DNA from 2 places in the Tissierella carlieri genome. Region 2 is predicted to be linked to the other one. Evidence: riboswitches for the same ligand, from Rfam matches in the RefSeq annotation. Region 2 holds a riboswitch; the other holds the start of a gene.
The links. A riboswitch is a leader RNA that binds a small molecule or an ion and turns the genes downstream of it on or off. The one in region 2 is predicted to bind tetrahydrofolate.

Region 1: linked by a shared signal. The riboswitch ahead of KQI38_RS16080 (folate family ECF transporter S component) and the one ahead of KQI38_RS18450 (folate family ECF transporter S component) in region 2 are both predicted to bind tetrahydrofolate.

The regions. Positions count from the first base shown of each region.
Region 1 covers NZ_JAHLOH010000046.1:28,438-37,831, forward strand. Annotated here, with positions in the region: gene aroA (3-phosphoshikimate 1-carboxyvinyltransferase) at 1-930, opposite strand, end outside; gene aroB (3-dehydroquinate synthase) at 1,003-2,037, opposite strand; gene aroC (chorismate synthase) at 2,042-3,166, opposite strand; gene KQI38_RS16075 (flavodoxin family protein) at 3,348-3,941, opposite strand; gene KQI38_RS16080 (folate family ECF transporter S component) at 3,951-4,487, opposite strand; THF riboswitch at 4,555-4,648, opposite strand; gene KQI38_RS16085 (hypothetical protein) at 4,666-5,283, opposite strand; gene KQI38_RS16090 (TIGR01906 family membrane protein) at 5,246-5,926, opposite strand; gene KQI38_RS16095 (hypothetical protein) at 6,025-6,198, opposite strand; gene KQI38_RS16100 (xanthine dehydrogenase family protein molybdopterin-binding subunit) at 6,511-8,856, shown strand; gene KQI38_RS16105 (FAD binding domain-containing protein) at 8,843-9,394, shown strand, end outside.
Region 2 covers NZ_JAHLOH010000050.1:50,507-59,900, forward strand. Annotated here, with positions in the region: gene KQI38_RS18425 (aminotransferase-like domain-containing protein) at 1-363, opposite strand, end outside; gene KQI38_RS18430 (aminotransferase class III-fold pyridoxal phosphate-dependent enzyme) at 484-1,710, shown strand; gene KQI38_RS18435 (GNAT family N-acetyltransferase) at 1,759-2,169, shown strand; gene KQI38_RS18440 (MATE family efflux transporter) at 2,464-3,795, opposite strand; gene KQI38_RS18445 (MerR family transcriptional regulator) at 3,881-4,714, shown strand; THF riboswitch at 4,955-5,047, shown strand; gene KQI38_RS18450 (folate family ECF transporter S component) at 5,098-5,619, shown strand; gene pepT (peptidase T) at 5,708-6,919, opposite strand; gene KQI38_RS18460 (YfcC family protein) at 6,947-8,476, opposite strand; gene KQI38_RS18465 (tRNA threonylcarbamoyladenosine dehydratase) at 8,741-9,394, opposite strand, start outside.

The DNA.
Region 1 (9,394 bases), on a different contig from region 2:
GGCAGCAGCTACAGCTATTATAGGAATCTCATCAATTAACCTTCCTATAATGTTTTCATCTAATTTAATTCCTTTCAATGGAGAGTAGGAAACATGTATATCTCCAATAGGCTCATTATTTATAGTTCTTATATTTTCTATCCTGAGATTTCCTCCCATGGCCTTTATTACATCAATAATCCCTGATCTCGTAGGATTAATTCCCACATCTTTAATGACAATAGAGGAATCTTTAATTATACTAGCTCCTACTATAAAAAATGATGCAGAGGAAATATCTCCAGGAACATAAATTTCCTTGCCTTTAAACTCCCCTTGCCCAAAATATTCAAGCATTCTTTCGGTATGATCTCTAGTTGTTTTTTTCTCTATAACTTTAGTCTTTCCTTTGCTGTAAATAGAAGCAAGGAGAATAGAAGACTTCACTTGAGCACTAGCAATAGGTAACTCATATTCAATTCCCTGCAATCCATCTGAAGGATAGATCCTAAGTGGGGGATATTTATTTTCTTCCCCTTTAATATTTACCCCCATTTTGGTTAAGGGAATAATAATTCTATCCATTGGTCGTTTACTTAAAGAATCATCTCCTATAAGAGTTGAAGAAAATTTTTGCCCCCCTAGTATTCCAGCTAACAACCTCATTGTAGTACCTGAATTGCCACAATCTAGAGGTTTATTAGGTTTTTCTAGGCTATATATCCCCTTGCCTTGAATTCTCACCCTATTCTCTTTTCCATCGATATCTATTTTAATACCCATTTCTCTAAAACATTCAATTGTTCTTAAAGTATCTTCAGATAATAAAACATTTTCAATAGTCGTTTCTCCTTTAGAAATGGAGCCAAGCATTACCGCCCTATGAGAAATAGATTTATCACCTGGTATTTTTATTTCACCTCTTAAAGCTTTTATTCCTTCTATCTTCAAAATCTACACCCTTTCAACTATAAAAAATTTATTTTCAACTGGTTTTATAACTCATAGGAAAATTCTCATAAATTATTCCTTTTTATAATCATTTAATATTGCTTTTATAATAAGTTCTTCTTCTACATCATAAAATATATTTACTTTACCCCTTCCTACAGGTAAAATAAAGGAAATCTTCCCATATTTATTTTTCTTATCGTTCTTCATATATTCTAAAAGAATATTTATTTCATCATTACTAAAGATTATTTGTTCCACTAAAGGACTCAATACTTTTATGATTTCATTATAATATTCCTTATCTATAAGATTTCTTTCATAGGCAATATTGCTTTCATACATCATACCAAGTATAACTGCCTCACCATGATTATATTTTGTATATCCAAAAAAAGATTCTATACTATGACCAACAGTATGTCCAAAGTTTAGGTTTTGCCTAATACCAGCATCTAATTTATCTTTCTCTACCATAGACAATTTTATTTTTATAGATTTTTCTATAATAAATGAGAGTACCTTCATATCTCTACTATAAACTTTATTCATATTTCTCTCTATATATTTAAAAAAATTATAATCCTGGATTAAGCCATATTTAATTATTTCTCCAAGTCCACAGGTGATTTCTTTTTCTGGCAATGTATGAATAAAGGAAGTACAAATTAAAGTTATTAAAGGAAAATGGAAAGAACCTATTATATTTTTATGGCCAGAAAAATCTATTCCCGTCTTACCTCCTATACTGCTATCAACTTGAGATAATAAAGTTGTAGGAATCTGAACATATTCAATCCCTCTTTTGTATGTCGCAGCAGCAAAACCTGCTAAATCCCCTACCACTCCACCACCTAGACAAAGAATCCTACCTTTTCTATCAATATTCCTTTGGATTAATAAACTATATATATTGGATAATTCCTCTAGGTTTTTGCTGGCTTCCCCTGAAGGAATTATATATATTTCTTCTCTCCCCTTTAATAAATTCTCTAATTCTTCTTTATATATATTATATACATTCTCATCGGTTACAAGAATAAAATTATCATCAATCAAATATTGATATAATTCTTCCCATATATTATCTACCTGTTTCCACACCATTTCATTACCTGCTTTCTAAATATTTAAGATAATTATTATAATTTATCTTAATCTCCTCTAAAAAATCTCCTCCAAATTTTTTAATTAATTCGTCTGCTAATATATATGCTACCATGGACTCGGCAACTATACTAGCAGAAGGAACTGCACATGTATCTGACCTTTCAAATTGTGCAATTGCTTTCTCTTTAGTCAGCATATCCACAGTCTCTAAAGGTCTCTTAAGAGTAGGTATTGGCTTCATAGCTGCCCTTATAACTATATCTTCTCCGTTTGATATACCAGCTTCTATTCCCCCCGCATTATTTGTTCTTCTCTTATACCTATTATCATCGTAGAGAATTTCATCATGAAATTTGGACCCTAAGGCTGATGCTGCAATACCCCCTAATCCAAATTCAATACCTTTTATCCCCTGTATACTTATACATGCTGCTGCCAGTCTTCCATCTAGTTTTGTATCCCAATTAGCATGACTACCTAATCCTATAGGAATATTACTGGCTATAATTTCTATAATCCCACCTAATGTGTCTCCATCTTCTTTTGCTTCTTGGATTTTATTTATCATTTTCTTCTCAGAACATTTATCAATTACTCTAATACTTGACTGATCAACTCCAGTAAGCTCCCTAATTTCCAAGCCATTGTAATAATCAATATTTGAATTTACACCACCTATATTTATAACATGACTGTAAATATTTATATTAAATTCTTTTAATAGGAGTTTACAGATACTGCCTAAGGCTACACGCATAGCTGTTTCTCTTGCCGATGCTCTCTCTAGAATATTCCTGCCACCCTTTTGATTATATTTTAATGCACCTGCTAAATCTCCATGACCTGGCCTTGGTTTGGTAACCTCTACCAACTCAATATTTGTACCTCTATTTTTAATGGATATAGTAATAGGACTTCCCGTGGTAAAATTTTTACTTACACCTGATAATATATTTACTTCATCACTCTCTATTTGCATTCTAGCTGATCTACCAAACCCCATCTGCCTCCTTTTCAAGTCTTTATTTATATAATCTATATCCAGATATAGATTAGCAGGTATTCCATCAATTATGCCTACAAGAGATTCACCATGGGATTCGCCAGCCGTTAAAAATCTTATCATTTTTTACACCTCCTTATATAAGAAAAGCTTTTAATGTCATATTAGAGAATGCTTTTATTGACCAATGCATAAGCGATTTGCCCGGAATCAAAAATTTAAGTGATCTGCTTAAAATTCATTATGGTCAAGTTCTTGATATGAAACATTAAAGTAGAACTTTCCTATTCGTTATAAAAAACTTCTACCTGTGAAGGTAGAAGTCTTTTATGTTCCAAATATTTTTGCCTATTTCATATAATTCTTCCTTAACATCTAATCTTTTATCTACAGGCTCCTCATCTGTATTAGATATAAAATAGTTTCCTTTGTAATTAGCATTTATAGCCTTAAAAAAATAGTCCATCACAGCTATAGAGCCATTAAACTGATTATATGCAAAGGGAGCTCCGCCTGTAGCTAAAAACACACCTGTCCTCTCTTCATTTCGCTTGTACTGCTTACCTAAAGAGTATTTTAAGGACCAATATTTTTGGCATCTATCTATCATATTTTTTGTCACCCCATTTACTGAGTTAAAATAAATAGGTGCTGCTAATATTATTATATCACTATTATCAAAGCCTTCATAAATAGAACTCATATCGTCTTTACTTACACAGGCTTCTATCTTTCCGCAATAATCGCATCCAGTACAAGGATTTATTTTTTTATCAATTAAATATATTTTGTTAATTTCATAATCATTTTCTCTAATTCCATCTAATAAAAATTCTAATAAGTTATCTGTATTTTTTCCTTTCCTAGGACTACCAACTAAAGCTAATACTTTTTTCATTTAAACCTCCTAGAATGCTACAATGTTTTTAAGATATTTTATCAAGTAAGTGATAATCATACTTTGAATTGGTATATTAACTAAAGCTGTTAGAATTCTACTTGGTAGTATCACAATAATACCTTTGTTATATAACTGAGATAGCCAGTAAGTATTTAAACCCAAAGATATTATTATATAACATGTGCTAACCATAGCAAAAACTCTTAGTATCGAGAATGGATTGCTCTTTGTATCTTTTCTTCTGAAATAGAGAACATAAAGCCCTGGTATTATACCCCATAACATAGAACTTAAAGTGAATCCAAAATGAGGTGGTCCTTGAGGATTAACCATAATACCTATTAGATCTGCAGCTGCTCCAGATATTCCCCCAACTATTGGTCCAAATAACATTCCACTCAACATTATTGGTAACTCTCCAAAGCCTATTCTCAAAGTCGGAAGCACCATAATAGATGCAAATCTTGTCAATGCAATTGACAACGCCACTAGAAAAGCTGATTGTGTTAGTATCCTTGTGTCTATTCTTTTACCATTTTTCATTTGTATCCTCCTTTCTCTTGTTAGTGACAGCAACTGTCACACTAAAGATGAGAGGATTCTTTAATGGTCCAGCGGACGCGGTAAAGAATCGCAGAATTTAATCCTTCGTTTAAGGGCAACTTCCCATCCCTTAACACTTAACGCTCTTTACCTACTCTGTCTTACTAACTACACATTATTATACATCATTATCTCTGCTAAGTAAATCTTTATTGTCCTTCTTCCTAATATACTCAGTTAAATTATAAGATCCTATAAAACTTGCCATAAGAAAAGAAATTACACCCATTACTTTATAATATGTTGGGTAAGTAGAAAAATAAGCAGTGATATAAAACACAATAAATAAAAAATATAATTTAAATATTTTATCTTTACTTAGAAAATTGAAGCTTGATTTTAACTCTGATTTTTTTTCATAATATCTATTTATAATATAGTCCTCTATATCCTCGTCAGCTGACAATACTTTTTCTTCTTCAAGTTTTATTTTATACTCATTTTTAAATTCTTCTATTTTTTTACGCCTAATTTCTAGGCTTATTTTTTTTATATATATACCCATAAACATTGCAATAACAAATGATAATATTAAAGAAATGATAAAATTATTTATTAATCTATTTAGTATTAAAACTAAAAGGATTAAAATGCCTACTCCTAAAGATATTTTATCCATAATGTCTGCCCGAGTAGTTTTACCTTTTTTTATCTGCTTAGTATAAAAATTATTTAATACTCTCTGTTCTTCCTTATCTTTACGATTCTCTTTTAAATAACTTAAATCCTTTTTCATTTTTCTCTCTCCCTTTCTTAGTTGCAGCATATCCTATACCTTGTATTGTTGCCACAAAACCTAAAAAAGATAACCCTATACTAGTTGCTATAGAACTAAAAAATTCTTCAGGTAACATTTGTATTAGCAAATCAGTTTGAGGATCTAATAACCAAAGATCATTCGTAAAAAATATATAATGAAAATAAGTAAAGTACTTAGTGAAATCAAAGTATATCATGATCCCGAGAATACCAATAAAAATCAAATTAACAAAAAGACCTTTATAAATCCACTTTCCTACTAATTTTGTCTCTCCTATCAATACAAAATAAATTATTAGTCCAATGGATAATATAATAGCTATATATTTTAATATAAATCCATATTTAAATAAGACTTGCACATCTCTCATATGTAGTATTTCTCGTTGATTAAAATTAGGCTCTAGGATTTCATCTCCAGCCTTTCCCCTTAAATAAATGAATATATCATTAGTTATACTTTCAAGTTGAAAATATTCTTTTCCGGTAACTTGTAGAATATCATGTGCAAAATAAGCCCTCCTATAATGTTTTATATCAAATATATGCTGCTCTGCTGCTATTAAAAGACATGATAAAGATAGAGAAATAACTAATAAAATCAGTAGTATCTTTTTCAATTCCATTCCTCCTGCATAATATGTTTTATATATAATATCATATTTTTATTACAAATAAAAAGGATTGAAGAAAATATAATCCCTCAATCCTCCTAAAATTATGACATCGCCTTTTCCAATTTATCTAAATATTTTATTGGAAAAACCCTGAGTAGCTCTTTATATTGTTCCACTGATAAGCCTTGAACAGTTGTATATATTTCAATTTTTGTATCCAAGTCTGCAGCTATAAACCTTTCTTTTATCTCTTGGAAAGTTTCATTTGTTTCCATACATTTACCTCCTTTTCATAATTCTATGCTTATATAGTTCTATACTTATTATGTTTAATACTTATTCTTTTATACGAATATCTAGTTATTCAATTGCATTTTTTATAACCCATTAGGAAAGCTTCAACTTGTCTCTGATTCTTTGAAAAGAGCTTAACCTCAATAAATTTAAAAGAAGTTACTAAATTAATGTTTTAATAAAAACTTTTTATTTTCAAGGGTAGTTGAAATCATAGACTTTTGAATACTTTAACTTTACATGGCAATAATATTTTAGTAATAATAATTTTACATAAGTAGGAGGAAAGTTCTATGCCCAATATGAAAAGGATCGGAGTCAGCACCATACGAAAAGAAGCTTGGGATAAAGTTACAGGTACTGGAAAGTACAATGGCGACACCTTAACTCCTGAAACTTTACATGGAAGAATATTAACAAGCACTCATGCCCATGCCATTATAAAATCCATCAATATTGAAGAAGCTTTAAAGTCAAAAGGTGTTCAAGCCATAATTACTGGTGATTATACACCTGTATTAGTTGGATCTATTATCAATGATAGACCACCTATTGCAAAGGATAAAGTTAGATATTTTGGTGAGCCTGTGGCAATAGTTGTAGCAAATAGCGAACAAGAAGCTGCGAAAGCTCTAAAACTTATTAAAATAGAATATGAACCACTACCTATAGTTAATTCCATATCTGATGCCTTAAAGCCAAATGCTCCTCTTGTACATGAAAATCTAGGATATTATTATTGTCCTGATACTCGAGTATATCCTGTATCTCATACAAATATAGCAGATCATGTGAAGATAAGAAAAGGCAATATGGAGGTTGCTTGGGGAGAGTCTGATATTGTTATTGAATCTGAATTTTTCCTTCCACAGTCAGACCACTTAGCTATGGAAACTAGAAATTCTAATGCTCAGATATTACCAAATGGAAATACAATTATACACACATCAACACAAGGTCCCTTTGCAGTTAAAGAAGAAATAAGTACTCAATATCAAAGCTCTGAGGGTAATGTTATAGTTCGTGTTCCATTAGTAGGAGGTGGATTTGGCGGGAAGGCTAGTGTACAAATGGAATTTCTTGCATATCTTGCCTCTTCCGCAGTTGGCGGTAGAATGGTTAGAATGGCAAGCCCTAGGGAAGAAGATATATCCACTTGGCCATCTAATATTGGAACTAAAGCTAAGCTTAAATTAGGGGCAACAAATGATGGTAAAATTAAGGCATTAGAATGTCTATACTATGTTGATTGTGGGGCATATACTGGGACTGGTCCTCGTATGGCAAAATCCATGGCCACTAACTGTTCTGGTCCATACAATATTGAAAATATTCATTGTGATTCTTATAGTATCTATACTAACCACTGTTATGTTACATCATATCGTGGTTTCGGCCATGTACAGCTTACTTTTCCCATTGAAAGAATCATTGATAAACTAGCATTAGCACTGAACATGGATCCCTTTGATATCAGAATGAAAAATGCAATAACAGAAGGAGATACCTCACCTACACAAGCCAAGATAACACTTAGCAATGTGGGAAATCTCAAAGCTTGCCTTAACAAATTAAAAGAGAGTATTAATTGGGAAGAAGGTCAATTGATAAAAACTGAAAAAAATACCATTATAGCTAAAGGTATTTCATGCTTCTGGAAATCTCCTAATTCTCCTACTAATGCTACTTCTGGTGCCGTGCTTACATTGAATGCCGACGGTAGTATTAATCTAAACTTTGGGGCTACCGAAATTGGACCTGGTATGAAGACGACTTTAGCTCAAATACTTGCAGAGAAAATGAAAATGGACATAAATGATATTCACGTCTATATGGATGTAGATACTCAGATAAGCCCTAAGCATTGGAAAACTGTTGCAAGCATGACAACATTTATGGTTGGAAATGCTGTTATAAATGCCGCAGATGATTTGATAAGACAATTGAAGGAAGTAGGTGCTGCGGCTTTAAAATGCTCTCCTGATGATTTAGACATAGAGGAACAAAAAGTATATTCAAAAGATGATCCTACTAAATTCATTGGATTTAAGAATTTAGTACATGGCTACAAATATCCTAATGGTGAATCCATATATGGTCAGATGATTGGAAAAGGCAATTATATTATGAAACAGTTAACCAAATTAGATAAAGAAACTGGCATAGGTAAACCAGCTGTCTCTTGGTCTGTAGGTGCTCAAGCAGTGGAAATAGAATACAATCCTAAAAATTATTCCTATAGATTGCGAAAGGCCGCTACAGTCATAGATATAGGTAAGGCAATCAATCCTAAGGCTGCAAAGGGAGTAATCATGGGTGGCATGAGTATGGGATTAGGTTTAGCAACTAGAGAGGAGTTTGTCTACAATTCTATGGGCATATTAGAAAATACTTCCTTAAGAACTTATAAACTATTAAGATTTGGAGAAAATCCAGAATATATAGTTGATTTCGTGGAGACACCCGATACAAATGCTCCCTTCGGTATAAGAGGCATAGCAGAACATGGCATACTTGGAATGCCTTCTGCTTTTGCCAATGCACTATCCTTAGCAGCAGAAGCTGAATTTGATACTTTACCTATCTCACCAGAATCCATATGGAAGACTAAGACTGGAGGTAAATATGATACCATTTGATTTTGAATATTATAAGCCAACTACAGTTGAAGAGGCCATAGAACTATTTAATAATCTTATATCCCTTGGCAAAAAGCCCATATATTATGGAGGCGGAACAGAATTTATATCTATGGCGAGGATGTTTAATAGATATGCTGATGCAGTGATAGATATTAAAGGTATTCCAGAATGTAATACATTTGAACTCAAAAACGGTAATTTAATAATTGGCTCTGCTGTAACCTTGACCAATATTGCAGAAAAGAATTATTTTCCGCTTCTTAGCTTAGCAGTTAAAAGAATAGCAGACCATACAATACAGGACAAAATTACATTAGGTGGAAATTTACTGGGCACCATTATATACAAGGAAGCTATTTTACCTCTCTTACTATCTAATAGTAGAGTAGTCATTCAAGGAAATGTATGTAAAAAGACTGTTCAAATAATGGATTTGTTCGATAAAAAACTTCAGCTTTCAGAAGATGAAATTCTAGTTGAAGTAATAATAGATGCAAGATTCCTTTCTCTGCCTTATAGTCATGTGAAAAGAACT
Region 2 (9,394 bases):
ACCACTAGATTCATATTCAAACAATGTATTTTTATACATATCAACTGCCTTATTCATTACATGAGTGAATTCTCTATATGGAATAAGTTTTTCATCTGGCTTAACTGTCCTAAAATCCACCTCTTCCTGCACCACCTTTAACCTTTCTTCTGAATCAATCAAGTAAAAACCTCCGCGAGGAATACTATATACCTTATGCTCCCTTTCCAATTCGTTATATGCTTTATTTACAGTTATTTTATTTATAGAAAGGTATGAAGATACTTCTCTGCAACTTGGAAGCCGCTGACCATTTTTTATTTTCCCATCCTTAATTTCTCTAAATATAAAATCCTTAACCATCTCAACTTTACTTTTTTTCATCATTTTTCACCTCTACACCATATTTTGTAATAGTACAGAATGAATTTTACATAATTGAACTACTATATTTTTCATTATATACTTAACCTAAAATAATTCAATATATTGGAGGTAATAAAGGTGGATGAACTATACAAAGATAGATGCATGAAAATGTTTGCAAGTCCAGATACTTCCATAACAGTCATGGAAGCTTTAGGTACTCGAATCAAAACTAAAGAATATGGAGAACTGATTGATTTTGAATCAGGATGTTGGGCTGCTGTCCTAGGTCACAGCAAGAAAGAAGTCGTGGAGACTATAGTTGAAAATGCGGGACATTTATTTCATACTCATCAATATTTTGATACAGAACACCCAGGGGCCTTAGTAAAAGAACTTACTGAAGCGTCTAAACTTAATGGAAACTATAAAGGCACCTTTATGTCATCGGGAAGTGAGGCTGTTTCTCTAGCTGTTTTACTGGCTGAACTTGTTACTGGTAGACTAAAGAAACTCTCCTTATCAATTTCTTATCTTGGTACATCTCCAGAACTGAGAATGCCTAGAAACCTTAATCAATGGGTAGATCTAGATGTATATGAATGCCTCAACTGTACAAAAGATTCCAACTGCGAAAAATGTGGTAAGTATAATCATATAGATTTCTCACATATGGCTGCATTTGTTTTTGAATCTGGAAATTCAGGGGGTCTTGTCCTATGTCCACCAGATAAGCTAATCACATTTTTAGTTAAAAATATTAGAAATTCAGGAGGCTTTGTTATAGCAAATGAAGTTACGACAGGCTTCGGCAGAACTGGTAAATGGTTTGGATTTCAACACTATAAGGTCTTTGACTGTGAATCAAGTTCTCCTGATTTTATTGCAGTGGGTAAAGGTCTTGGAAACGGCTATCCTATAAGCGGCTTGCTGGTTCATTCAGAGTTGGCAGAGATAGTAGAGTCAATAGATTTTAGATACGTTCAATCCCATACGGACGACCCTCTAGGTTGTATGGTAGCAAGGAAAGTAATTGAAGTCATGTTAAATGAAAATCTCGTTGAATACGGAAATAAAATAGGAGAATATTTTCGTCATAAACTAGCTGAAATAGGTGAACGTACAGGTGGAATAATGGAAGTACGTGGAAGAGGAATGATGAACGTTGCGGTTCTTGATAAAAGACATAAAGCATCAGAAGTATTTAAAGTCCTTCTCGAAAGAGGTTTTTTCATTGGATATTCAGATGTTTATAATTATCTACATTTCTATGCTCCATTAATAATTAAAAGTGAAGAAATCGATAACTTATGCAATTCTCTTGAACTTATTCTAGAATCTGATTCAACTATAAAATTTAAATAACCTATCTGCTATTAGGTAAATTATCATTAAAATTATGGAGGTAATAAAATGAACAACTTTGAATATTATATCTCTACAGATAAGTCAAAATTAAATATTGAATCAGTAAAATCATTATTAAAACAATCTTATTGGGCTAATGACAGAACTGAAGAAACAATATTTAAATCTATTGAAAATTCGATCTGTTATGGAGTATACCAGAATGGCAAATTAGTTGGATTTGGTAGAGTGGTTACAGATTACTCTACAGTTTATTGGATTTGTGACATAATAGTTGACATAAATCATCGAAACAATGGTTTAGGAAAAAAACTGATGGAAAATATTATGACAACTAAAGAATTAGAAGGATTGCTAGGTATTCTAGCGACTCAAGACGCCCACGGATTATATGAGCAATATGGTTTTACTAGGGAATCCCATAAGTTTATGATGAAAAAAAGAACTAGGCTGTAAAAACTTGAAATTCGATTCTCATTAATTTTTACGAATATAGAATCATAATTATATCAGAAGTTTGATAGTTAGAGTATTATTCATAAATCAAATATAGTTTCAAATGTTCAAATAAAATAAAAAATTATAATAATGGTTATGTACATTCTCTTTTAAAATCGAATCAAGGGAAGTCAAAAGACTTCCCTTGAAAATACATATATTTTTAATATCCCTCTAAGTCATAATCTATTTGTAGCCCCTAACTCCATGACTTACGTTACCATAAATAAAATCTTTATATTACTCTAATATTTAAGCATAATGATAATCTTTTCTAAAAACAGCCAAATATATAATACACATTATCATAGCCAAGAATTCAGCTATGGTCATAGCGTACCATACACCCTCTACACCCCAAATTAATGGCAATATAATAAGTCCTGCTGTAATAAATACGAAAGTTCTCATAAAAGAAACAATTGCTGAAACCCTACCATTTGAAAATGCAGTAAACATAGCCGATGTAAATATGTTTATTCCTGCAAAGAGAAAATTGATACTAAAAATATAAAATTTTTCTATAGTAATATTATATACTACACTGTTTTTAGGAACAAACAGTTGAACGAGTAATGGTGCAGATAACGCCGCAACAGCATAGGATATAATCGAGCTTGCCACAATGAAAGTTATACAGTATCGAAAAATCTTTTTAATTTGTATTATATTTTGGCTTCCATAATTAAAACTAATAACTGGAGCTACACCCATTGAAAATCCCATAAATACAGCATTTAATAAGAATTGAGCATATAACATAATAGTAATTGCTGCAACACCATTTTCTCCTAAATACTTCATCATTATTATATTATATAAAAAGGTAACCACAGCAAGTGCAATATTGCTCACCATTTCAGATGAACCGTTAAAGCAGCTGTCCCATAGAACTTTTTTATCTAGCTTTGGTTTTACAAAATATAATGTTCCCTTTCTGAGGAAAGTAAAATAGAGTACCCCAAAAACAGCTGGAATTGTAATACCGATTCCAGTAGCAATTGCAGCACCTACAATACCCATTTGCATTGGAACAATAAAGATATAATCAAGTACAATGTTTGTACAACCACCAACAATAGTCATTATAAGTCCAAGCTCAGGTTTTCCAGCAGTAACAAAAAAACATTGAAACAGCATTTGAAGTATGGCAAGGGGAGTAAAAAATAAAAATGTTCTCCCATAGTCAAGGCATAGCTGAAGTACTACTTCATTGGCTCCTAATAAAACTACTAGGGGTTTAATAAAAGCAATACCTAATACCAAAATAATCAAACCTATCATAACACCAACTAAAACAATCAAACTAAAGTTTTCTCTTGCAGCTTGACTTTCCCCTTCTCCCATTTTTTTAGCAATCACTGCACTTCCTCCCGTAGCAAACATGAGCCCTATGGCAATAATTACATTATAAATTGGATATACAATATTAACTGCTGATAATGCTGTTGTTCCAACAAAACGAGATACAAATAATCCATCAACAATTGTATACAATGACATAAAAACTATCATCACTATAGTTGGAAGGGCAAATTTAAAAAGTGAATAGAAATTAAATTCCTTATCTATCGAATTTTTCATGGTGATTTCCTCCTATTGATAATTTATATAACATTGATTATAATAAAGTATAGTGTTACCCGATAGTCAAGAGGAGATTTTATTTATGAATAAAAACTTACAAAATTACTTTACAACTGGAGAATTTGCAAAAATTGTAGGTGTTACAAAACATACTTTATTCCATTATGACCAAATAGGCATATTTTCTCCAGAACTAAAAGGACAAAATGAATATAGATATTATTCTGTTTTTCAAGTTGAACCTTTCTATGTCATATCTGCATTAAAAGAATTGGGAATGCCATTGAAAGAAATTAAAGCTTATTTAGATATACGGGGACCAGAAAAACTTATTGATTTATTAAATAAACAGGAAGATGAAATTGACAAAAAAATTGATCGGCTTCTTGCCATGAAGGAATTAATTTCACAAAAATCACAGCTTACTAAATCTCTATTTAATGCAGATACAAAAAATATTTCTATATCCGAAGAAAAGGAAGAGTTATTGCTTTTGACACCTACTCTACCATGGACAGGAGAACGCAGTGTATTCATATCCTTTGCAAATCACATAAAATCTTGTATAGAAAATAATATCTTTATCCCTTATTCTGTGGGTCAGATGATTAATAGTTCAAATATTCTTGAAATGGATTTTAATGCCTATGATTATTTCTACACAAAGGTTTCTACCCAACTACTAAAGGCTGATATTTATCTTAAAAAGGCAGGTCGATACTTAACTGCATATCATACAAATGGCTATTCCTCAATTGAAGAAACTTATGAAAAAATACTTACCTTTACAGAGCAGCATCAACTACAACCAACAGAATATTTTTTTGAAGATGCGGTTTTAGATGAGTTATCTGTTGTAGGATATGAAAATTTTGTAATTAAAATTTCAGTTCTGATTAAGGAACAACCAGATTAAAAGCTGTTTGGTCCATTAGAATTTTCCAAAGCATTCCATCCTGATCATAGTCAAGAATTACCTTATGTACAATTTCCATAGGAAATTAACTTCACTATAATATTAATATCCTGTAAAAACACCTTATTACTGGATATTTAAAATCTCGTCCATGCAAATTAAAATCTATAAATAAACAAATTATCTGTAAATTAATTCTAATATATGTTATTATAGAATTTGGAAAATAAAATAATATATGACAGAGTAGATAACAAGCGTTAAGTGTTTGAGAATGGAACGTTGTCTCAAGACGAAAAGCTATGCTTGCGGTTTGTTATCGCGTTCACTGCTCATAAGGCTTCTTTCTTATGTGCAGGTCATAAAAGAAAGGAGTTTTTTTAATGATTAAAGAAAGTCGTTTTACAACAAAAAAAATCGCTTACGGAGCTATATTTGTAGCACTATCCGTAGCCATCAACACCATGAGAATAGGAAGCATAAGTTTTGGAGGATTTCCTATAATATTTTCAGGCTATGCCCTTGGGCCTTTAATGGGATTTATAGTTGGAGGATTAGCTGATGTAGTAGGCTTTCTAATTAGACCATCTTCAACAGGGTCATTTAATCCCTTATTTACTTTAACATCAGCTTTAACTGGAGCAATACCAATACTTGTAACAAGATTTCTAGGAGATAAATATCCAGATTATAAACTATGGAAAATCTTTATTGGAGTTTTTGTTGGGCAAACCATAACTTCTGTAATAGTGGTACCTATATTCACATCTTTACTTTTTGGTAGAAATACTATATGGTTCTATATGTGGAAAGCTGGTATTAAACAAGCACTTTCAATTCCTGTATATGCAATACTGTTAAAGGCAATAAATGATATAATAATAAAGCAATTTGATTTTAGGTAATAATATAATTTTAAAAAATCAAAGATGTGAAAACTTTATTTTCTTCACATCTTTGATTTTTTATATTAATTGACTACCCTTTACTTGATTATTTTGCGTTATTTTCAACAATTTTTACAATTAACTGTGATGCTAGCTTCATTGATTCTGTTGGGATAAACTCAAATCTTCCATGAAAATTATAACCTCCCGTAAAGATATTAGGGCACGGAAGACCCATATAGGAAAGCCTCGCCCCATCAGTTCCCCCTCTAATAGGTTGAATAATTGGCTGAATTCCTAATTCTATCATAGACCTTTTAGCAAGTTCAATGATTTCCATATGTGGTTCGATTTTTTCTTTCATATTATAATAGCTATCTTTAATCTCTATAGTAATTATATTTCCATACTTATCATTTAAGAAATTTATTATCTTTCTAAAATCTTCCTTCTTCTTATCAAACCTATCCTTACAGTGATCTCTAATAATATAGCTAATAACTGTATGGTCTATGCTTCCAGTTATTTCATCTAATAAATAAAATCCTTCATAGCCCTCTGTATATTCTGGTTTTTCATTTACTGGCAGCATGGATTCAATTTCCATGGCTATTCTAAGTGAATTTACCATAATATTTTTTGCCGTACCTGGATGTACGTTTTTTCCTTGGATTTCTATCTTCACACTTGCAGCATTAAAATTTTCATATTCCAGTTCACCTACATGACCCCCATCAACAGTATATCCAAAGTCTGCTTTAAAGTTCTTTATATCAAATAAATCTGCTCCTCTTCCAATTTCTTCATCTGGTGTAAATCCAATCTTAATATCTCCATGTTTTATTTCTTGATGTTTGATCAAATATTCTATTGCATCCATAATTGCAGAAATTCCAGCCTTATCATCAGCTCCTAATAGAGTTGTTCCATCTGTTGTAATAAGTTCCTTACCTATAAGACTTCTTAGGAAAGGAAATTCTTTTATAGTTATACTATATTGTTCATTTAATTCTATATCTCCGCCCTCATATGTGAAAATCTTTGGGTTCGTACATTTACCATCTAAATCTGGACTGGTATCTAAGTGGGAGATAAATCCTATAGTCGGTACTTTCTTATCAGTATTAGATTTGAGAGTAGCATATACATATCCATTTTCATCCTGCTTAACATCTTCAAGTCCCAATTCCTTTAGCTCATCCGCTAATAAAGCACCTAGCTCCAATTGACCTGGAGTGCTAGGACAGGTACTACTATTTTCATCAGATTTCGTATCTATAGCAATATACTTTTTAAATCTTTCAACGATTCTATCCATATAATCATCCTTTCGATTAAAGCAATCTTATAGTAATGTTTGTATAATAAGCATTATCATAGAGAATACTCCGATTATTCCCATTAGTGGCAGTATAAACTTTAGCCATTTATTATATGTTACATCTACCATTTCTAGTGTTGCCAAAATTAACCCTGTTGGTGTAATAAATGCCATCCAACCTTGACCCCAGTTATATGCCGTAACTACAATATCCCTAGATACTCCTACTGTATCTGCCAGTGGAGCCATTATAGGCATAGAGAGTGTGGCTAACCCTGATGAAGATGGTATAAAAAATCCTAGAAAACTAAAGAGTATCATCTGAACTACTGCAAAAATACCACCATTCATATTTCTAATGATAGATGATGTATAGAATAGCAATGTATCAGATATCATTCCATTATCCATTACAATATTAATTGCTCTTGCAACTCCTATTATAAGTGCAACACCTACTAAGTCTGCTGCACCATTTATAAATGTATTAATAGCTTCTTTTTCTGATAGTCCTGACAAGAACACTATGACAATAGCTACTGCTAAAAATAATGCCGCCATTTCTGGGAACCACCATCCACCTCTAGAAACTCCCCAAATCATAAACGGAAATGCACCTAAAAATATAACAAGTATCAGGATTCTTCTCCAATTAAAGGGAGCTACATTCTTAGGGTCATAATTTTTCAAAAATCTTTCCTCTATCTTTTCCATATCCTCATATATTAAAGAATCCTTTGGATTTCTCTTTACTTTTCTGGCATAGTAGTAGATATATATTAAAGTTATTATAGTAGCCAACACTAAAGCTATAATACGGAATGTAAGCCCTTCATTAAATGAAATTCCAGCAGCATTTGAGGCAATAACTACTGAAAAAGGATTTACAGTTGAATACATGGACCCAATTGAAGATCCCATATATATTGCTGCAATACAAACTATAGCATCATATCCACTAGCTACAAATATAGGCATAAGTATAGGATATAAAGCAATTGTTTCTTCCGCTAATCCAAAGGTAGTTCCTCCTAAGGCTATTAGTGATGTAACAAACACTACTAATAAAAACTCTTTTCCCTTTGTTCTCTTTGATAGGGCCGCAATCCCTGCATCGAATGTTCCAGTCTTATTAACTAAACCTATAATTCCTCCTAAGATTAAGACAAAAACCATAATATCAACAGTATCCATAATACCTTCAATAGGTGACATGATAACTGCTAAAACTCCTTGTGGCGACTGTGGTATAGTCTGATAAGTATCTGGTATGGCTATAGGTTTTTTAATACTACCATCTGTAAACTTACTAATATCCATCCTAATGTTTAAGGTATTTAGTGTTTCTTGGGTCGCCGGAAGTGTGTTTATTTCCCCCTGATGATTTTCTGCCAAAAAAACATTCTGATCTGAATCATATTGTAATTTTGAATAAAATCCTGCTGGAACTATATAAGTTAATATAGCAGCAAGTATTAGAATTATAAATAAAACTGTAAAGGCTGTGGGAAATTCAAACCTTTTTTTCCTTTTATTTTTCCTTTCTTCATTCATATTTTCATCTCCCTATATAGTAATGATTACAATCATTTAGTATTTTCTAAACAGTATTTGCATTTATAAGCTAATTTATAGATATTTTTTTCATCTCTAGAGAAATTTATAAAGGATTATGAATTTCTTCTAACCACGTACCTACTTTAATTATTTTCTTATTAATTTTAAATACAAAAAGAGCAACTAAATAAATAGTTGCTCTAACAAATTTTATTCTAATACTATATTAAATTATCATTAACAATTAATATCTTATTTTCTTTATAATTCAATGATATCCTTTATTACTTCTCCAGCAATAATTAAACCTGCTACAGATGGAACAAATGATACACTTCCCGGGATTTGCCTTCTAATAGTACATTTACGAGCTGTACCTGGAGGACAAACACATTTATTTTTACAGTTATCTTCTTCGTTTTCTATAGGTTTTAATGCTGGTTCCTTTGAATATACCACCTTTAAGGAATCAATATCTCTTTTTCTCAACTCAGAACGCATTGTTCGGGCAAGAGGACATATACTTGTCTTATATATATCAGTTACTTCAAACCTAGTTGGGTCTAATTTATTTCCTGCGCCCATACAACTAATAATTGGAGTGTTACATTTCTTTGCTTTCTCAATTAGAGTTAACTTTGAAGAGACAGTATCAATAGCATCTACTACATAAGTATATTTAGATAGATCAAACTCATCTGCATTATCTACAGTGTAGAAGGTCTGATGTATCTCTACATTAATTTTTGGATTTATTTCCAATATCCTATCTCTCATGACCTCAACCTTGTGTTTTCCTATAGTCTTTCTTGTTGCTATCAACTGTCTATTTATATTTGTTAAGCAGACCTTATCATCATCAACTATGGCAATATTACCTACTCCACTTCTTACTAAAGCCTCTACTGTAAATGA